DNA from 2 places in the Nocardioides sp. NPDC058538 genome. Region 1 is predicted to be linked to the other one. Evidence: predicted binding sites of a transcription regulator. Region 1 holds the regulator's gene; the other holds the start of a gene.
What was found. The regulator HrcA, encoded in region 1, represses chaperone genes, less so after heat shock. The targets are predictions, from matches to a motif close to TTGGCACTCGNNNNNNNCGAGTGCCAA.

Region 1 (3,406 bases):
CGTTCTTGGGCTTCTTCCAGTCTCCGGCCAGGACGTCGGAGCCGTAGCGATCGCTCATCCGGAGAACGCTACAAGGTTCAGCAGCGAGAACCGGTGAGCACGCGCCCGAGCTGCTCGAGAACCTCGTCCGGCGTGGCCGCGGTCTCCGGGAACCGGAAGGTCACGTGGTGGCCGCCGTCGAGGGTGATCCAGGAGACGTCGACGCTCTCGGCGGTGAGGTTGGAGAGGCGTACGCCCACGATGTGACGCGGCCGCAGCCCGAGTCGCGCCGAGAGCGAGCGGCACAGGTCCGCCTGGTGCTCGTCGTTGGTGTGGGCCGTGATGCGGACCAGCAGATCGTCGGCGATCATAGGACTCTCCAGTGGGGCGGAAACAGTGCAGCGAATGGCTCTAAGGTCAGCCTAACCTAAGGCTATCTCGATAGCGAGAGAAGTAATCCGTTCCACAGAGCGGAGCGGCCACCGGAAACTGGTGCCTGTGACGCGAACCGGTAGGATTGGCACTCGCACGGAATGAGTGCCAGGCAGCCAGGACGATAGGAGGGCAGATGCAGAACGAACGCAGGCTCTCCGTCCTCAGGGCGATCGTCGAGGACTATGTGAAGACCGAGGAGCCGGTCGGCTCCAAGGCGCTCGTGGAGCGTCACGGTCTCGGTGTCTCCCCGGCGACGGTACGCAACGACATGGCCGCGCTGGAGGAGGAGGGCTACATCACCGCCCCCCACACCAGTGCCGGCCGGGTGCCCACCGACAAGGGCTACCGGCTCTTCGTCGACCGGCTGACCACGGTCAAGCCGATGACCGCGGCCGAGAAGCGGGCGATCGCCGGCTTCCTCGAGGGCGCGGTCGACCTCGACGACGTCGTCAGCCGCTCGACCCGGCTGCTCTCCCAGCTCACCCGCCAGGTCGCGGTGGTGCAATACCCGACCCTGAGCCGCTCGACCGTCCGCCACGTGGAGCTGGTCGCGCTGGCCCCGACCAGGCTCCTCCTCGTGCTCATCCTCAGCACCGGCCGCGTCGAGCAGCGACTGCTCGAGGTGACCGAGGAGGTCTCCGAGGAGACCCTGGCCACGCTGCGCGCGAAGATCAACACCGCGGTCGCCGGCGCCGTCATCGCCGACGCAGGCGAGGCGCTGCGCGTGATCGCCCAGCCGGCCGACGCGCCCGCGGACGCGCCGCAGACGGATACATTGAAGGATGGGCTCGCCTCCGCTGTGGCGGAGGCCCTGATCGAGGCGATGAACGACCACCGCTCCGACGAGCGGATCTCCATCGGCGGCACCAGCAACCTGGCCCGCTTCGGCGACAGCTTCGACACCGCCGTACGCCCGCTCCTGGAGGCCCTCGAGGAGCACGTCGTCCTGCTCAAGCTGATGGGCGAGGCGACCGCGGGCGGACTGGTCACGGTGCGGATCGGTGCCGAGGGCCCCTACCAGGAGCTGTCGCAGACCAGCGTGGTCGCGACCGGCTACGGACCTGGTGACGAGGCGCTGGCCACGCTCGGCGTGGTCGGCCCCACCCGGATGGACTACCCCGGATCCATGGCGGCGGTGCGCGCGGTGGCGCGTTACCTCTCCCGGATCCTCGACGAGGCTTGAGCAGCAGACTCGACTTAAGAAAGAACGACGAACTTCGATGGCAGGAAGACGGACGTTGGACCCCTATGAGCTCCTCGGTGTCGACAAGGACGCCGACGACGCAACGATCAAGAAGGCGTACCGGAAGCTGGCGCGCCAGTACCACCCTGACGTCAACCCCGACGCCGAGTCGCAGGAGAAGTTCAAGGAGATCTCCCACGCCTACGAGGTGTTGAGCGACCCGCAGAAGCGGGCTGCGTACGACCGCGGTGGCGACCCGTTCGCGGGCGGTTTCGGCGCACAGGGCGCAGGCTTCTCGTTCACCGACATCATGGACGCCTTCTTCGGCGGCGCCGGTGCCGGCACCGGAGGCGCGGGGCGTGGCCCCCGTCCGCGCGTACGCCGCGGGCAGGACGCCCTCATCCGTCTCGACATCGACCTGGCCGAGGCCGCCTTCGGTGTCACTCGCGACCTCAAGGTCGACACCGCCGTCGTCTGTGACACCTGTGGTGGCGAGGGGGCCGCGGAAGGCTCCCACCCGATCCCGTGCGAGACCTGCCACGGCCAGGGTGAGGTCGCGGTCGTGCAACGCTCCTTCCTGGGCGAGATCCGCACGCTGCGCCCGTGCTCGGCCTGCAACGGCTTCGGCACCGTCATCCCCGACCCGTGCCGCGACTGCAGTGGCGAGGGCCGGGTGCGCTCCCACCGCACCCTGACCGTCAAGATCCCGCCGGGCGTCGACGACGGCACCCGGGTGCAGCTCGCCGAGCAGGGCGAGATCGGCCCCGGCGGCGGCCCTGCCGGCGACCTCTACGTCGAGATCCACGTCGCCAAGCACGCCACCTTCACCCGCAGGGGCAACGACCTGCATTGCACCGCGAAGGTGCCGATGACCGCGGCCGCGCTCGGCACCACGCTCAACCTGCCGACGCTCGAGGCCGACCTCGTCGGCGAGGGCGCCGACCAGATCGACCCCGAGGACGCCTCGATCCAGATCGACCTCAAGCCCGGCACCCAGTCCGGCACCGACCACGTCCTGCGTGGCCGCGGTGTCCCCGGTCTGCGGGGCGGTCGCGGCGACCTGATCGTGACCATCAACGTGGAGACCCCCACCAAGCTCGACCTCGAGCAGGAGGCGCTGCTGCGCCAGCTCGCCGAGATGCGCGGTGAGGAGTCCGTCCAGGGCCAGCTCAAGGCGGCCCACAAGGGCGGCGTCTTCTCCTGGTTCAAGGACACCCTCAACGGCCACTGAGCAAGCGCGGAGCTGACATGACCCTTCCCGTCCACCTCGTCGAGTCGCTCGTCGGCACCCGTGTCGGCGACGTCATCGAGGTGAGCGGTGACGAGGGCCACCACGCGGTCGTCGTACGCCGCCTCCGGGTCGGCGAGGAGGTCGTGCTCACCGACGGTGCCGGCGAGGGCGTCACCGGCACGATCGCGCAGACCACCAAGAAGTCGATGACCGTACGCGTCGACGAGATCATCCTCGGCGACGCGCCGCCCGAGCCCGCGCTGACGGTCGTCCAGGCGCTGCCCAAGGGCGACCGCGGCGAGCTCGCCGTCGAGATGCTCACCGAGATCGGCGCCGCCAGCATCGTCCCGTGGGCGGCGACCCGCTCGGTCGCCGTCTGGAAGGGCGAGCGTGCGGTCAAGTCCCTGGCCCGCTGGCGGGCCACCGCCCGCGAGGCCGCCAAGCAGTCGCGCCGGATGTGGCACCCCGAGGTCGAGCCGCTGGCCACCACCGACGCCGTCGTGGCCATGATCGAGGCGGCCGACGTCGCCGTCGTGCTCCACGAGGAGGGCACTCTCCCGCTCGGCGCGGTCCCCGTC
Region 2 (3,406 bases), on a different contig from region 1:
GTGGAGCGCGACCCACTACGACCTCGAGCTCACCTACGACCTGGTCGGCAACCGGCTCGCGGGCACGGCGACGATCCGCGCGGTCGCCGTCGAGGACACCAACCGTGTCGTCCTCGACCTCGCCCACCTGCGGGTGCAGAAGGTTGCGATCGACGGTCGCCCGCCGGCCAAGTGGTCCCACCACGACCACCGCCTGGTCCTGAACCTCCGCTCGCGGATCGCGGCCGGCGAGGAGTTCGTGGTCACGGTCAGATACTCCGGCAAGCCCCGACCGGTGGTGCTCTCGCACCACGGCGACGCCGGCTGGGAGGAGCTCGACGACGGCGTCATCGTCGCAGGTCAACCGCATGGTGCGCCGACCTGGTTCCCGTGCAACGACCGTCCTTCCGACAAGGCCCGCTACGCGATCAGCGTGACCACCGCGCCGGGCTATGCGGTCGTCTCCAACGGCGAGCTGACCTCCCGCGTACGCCGCGGCAGCGGGGAGACCTGGCGCTACTGGCAGGCCGAGCCGATGGCGACCTATCTGGCCACCGTGCAGATCGGGCGCTATCGGATGGTCGACATCGCGACGACCGAAGGGCCGGGCGGCCGGGTGCCGATCCGGGCCGCGTACCCGGTCGACGCCACCGCCGGGTTCGAGGCCTCCTTCGGGCGCCAGCGGGAGATGATGGCCTACTTCGCCTCGGTCCTCGGGCCCTACCCGTTCGCCTCCTACTCCGTGGTGGTCACCGACGACGAGCTCGAGATCCCGCTCGAGTCGCAGTCGCTGTCGACCTTCGGGCGCAACCACCTCACCGGCGAGTGGTCGGAGGTACGCCTCGTGGCCCACGAGCTCGCCCACCAGTGGTTCGGCAACGCGGTGACCCTGCGCGAGTGGCGAGACATCTGGCTGCACGAGGGTTTCGCCTGCTACAGCGAGTGGCTGTGGTCCGACGCCGCCGGGGGTCGCGCGTGCGGCGAGCACGCCCGTCACCACCACCGCCGGCTGAAGGCACTGGCGCAGGACCTGGTCCTCGCCGACCCCGGTCCCGCGGACATGTTCGACGACCGCGTCTACAAGCGCGGAGCGTTCACCCTGCACGCGCTGCGGCGTACGGTCGGCGACGAGTCGTTCTTCCGCATCCTGCGCACCTGGGTGGCTCGCTTCGGCGGCGGGACGGTCGACACCGCCGACTTCGAGGCCCTCGCGGCCGAGGTCAGCGGCCGCGACCTCACCCCGCTCTTCGACGCCTGGCTGCGCCGGCCCGCGCTGCCGGATCTGCCCGCCTGAACAGTCGCTCCGCTGGTCGAGCCGACTTCCCCCGCTGGTCGAGCCGGATTCGTGAGGAACGAGCGAATCCGTGTCGAGACCAACACGATCCCAGTCGCGCTCGATGGAGACCGTGTTGGTCATCTCGACAAGCTCGATACACCGCTCGACACGCTCGGCCGCAGACGGCCTCACGGCTCGACCAGGGGGCGCTGACCCCGGCTATCCTCGGCGACGTGCCTGAGCTGACCTTCCGTGACGCGACCTTCTCCGACGTGGAGGCCCTGGTCGGGCTGATCGAGTCGGCCTACCGCGGCGACGCCTCGAGGGCCGGCTGGACCACCGAGGCCGACCTGCTCGCCGGCCAGCGCACCGACCCCGAGGGCGTACGCGAGGTGATCACCGCACCGGGCTCCCGGCTCCTGGTGGTCGAACGCGCCGCCGAGATCGTCGCCTGCTGCCAGCTGCAGAAGCGCGAGGCGTACGTCTACTTCGGCATGTTCTCCGTCTCGCCGAGGCTGCAGGGAGCCGGCGTCGGCAAGGCCGTCATGGCCGAGGCCGAGCGGATCGCTCGCGTGTGGGGTGCGGAGGAGATCCGGATGACCGTGATCCGTCAGCGCGAGGACCTGATCGCGTTCTACGAGCGGCGCGGGTTCGGGCGTACGGGACGCTTCGAGCCGTTCCCCTATGGCGACGAGCGATTCGGCCGCCCGCTGCGTGACGACCTCGAGTTCGCCGAGCTCGCGAAGGCTCTCTGACCGTCGCCATCCTGGGATTTCTTGCACTCGCAGGGGTCGAGTGCTAAACATGAGGCTGGCACTCTTACCATGAGAGTGACAACAACCGGACCGGTGACGTTGAGGCGTCGCGAGCGGCAGGGAAGGGTTCTGCCGGGAGTGGCGTCGTCCGTCGCGGGCAACCCATCGGACCGGATCCAACGAACTTCCCAAGTGAAGGATCGCAGGAGCAATGCCGAAGCTCATCGCTTTCAACGAGGAGGCCCGCCGGGGTCTGGAGAAGGGTCTCAACACCCTCGCCGACGCCGTCAAGGTCACCCTCGGTCCCAAGGGCCGCAATGTCGTGCTCGAGAAGAAGTGGGGTGCCCCCACGATCACCAACGATGGTGTTTCCATCGCCAAGGAGATCGAGCTCGAGGACCCCTACGAGAAGATCGGTGCCGAGCTGGTCAAGGAGGTCGCGAAGAAGACCGACGACGTCGCCGGTGACGGCACGACGACCGCGACCGTTCTCGCCCAGGCGCTGGTCCGCGAGGGCCTGCGCAACGTCGCCGCTGGCGCCAACCCGGCCGGCCTGAAGCGCGGCATCGAGGCGGCCGTCGACGCCGTCTCCGAGCAGCTGCTCGCCCAGGCCAAGGACATCGAGACCAAGGAGCAGATCGCTGCTACCGCCTCGATCTCCGCTGCTGACACCACCGTCGGCGAGATCATCGCCGAGGCGATGGACAAGGTCGGCAAGGAAGGCGTCATCACCGTCGAGGAGTCGAACACCTTCGGGCTCGACCTCGAGCTGACCGAGGGTATGCGCTTCGACAAGGGCTACATCTCGGCCTACTTCGTGACCGACCCGGAGCGTATGGAGACCGTCCTCGACGACCCGTACATCCTGATCGTCAACTCGAAGATCTCCAGCGTCAAGGACCTGATCCCGGTCCTGGAGAAGGTCATGCAGACCGGCAAGCCGCTGGTCATCCTGGCCGAGGACGTCGACGGCGAGGCTCTCTCGACGCTGGTCGTCAACAAGATCAAGGGCACCTTCAAGTCCGTCGCCGTCAAGGCTCCGGGCTTCGGTGACCGCCGCAAGGCCATGCTGCAGGACATCGCGATCCTCACCGGTGGTCAGGTCATCTCCGAGGAGGTCGGCCTCTCCCTGGAGACCGCCGGCATCGAGCTGCTCGGCCAGGCCCGCAAGGTCGTCATCACCAAGGACGAGACCACCATCGTCGAGGGTTCGGGCGACCAGGGTCAGATCGAGGGCCGGGTCAACCAGATCCGCGCCGAGATCGAGAAGTCGGACTCCGACTACGACCGCGAGAAGCTCCAGGAGCGCCTCGCCAAGCTGGCCGGCGGCGTCGCCGTCATCAAGGTCGGCGCGGCCACCGAGGTCGAGCTCAAGGAGCGCAAGCACCGCATCGAG

Region 2: groL (chaperonin GroEL) is a predicted target of HrcA. The motif match lies at 2,031-2,057, and genes of this name have one in related genera.

What each region holds. Positions count from the first base shown of each region.
Region 1 is NZ_JBHXNY010000037.1:3,153-6,558, forward strand. Features, by position in the region: gene ACFWQC_RS23810 (DUF3097 domain-containing protein) at 1-58, opposite strand, end outside; gene ACFWQC_RS23815 (hypothetical protein) at 78-350, opposite strand; gene hrcA (heat-inducible transcriptional repressor HrcA) at 548-1,597, shown strand; gene dnaJ (molecular chaperone DnaJ) at 1,635-2,828, shown strand; gene ACFWQC_RS23830 (16S rRNA (uracil(1498)-N(3))-methyltransferase) at 2,846-3,406, shown strand, end outside.
Region 2 is NZ_JBHXNY010000011.1:139,195-142,600, reverse strand. Features, by position in the region: gene ACFWQC_RS13020 (M1 family metallopeptidase) at 1-1,273, shown strand, start outside; gene ACFWQC_RS13015 (GNAT family N-acetyltransferase) at 1,489-2,010, shown strand; gene groL (chaperonin GroEL) at 2,222-3,406, shown strand, end outside.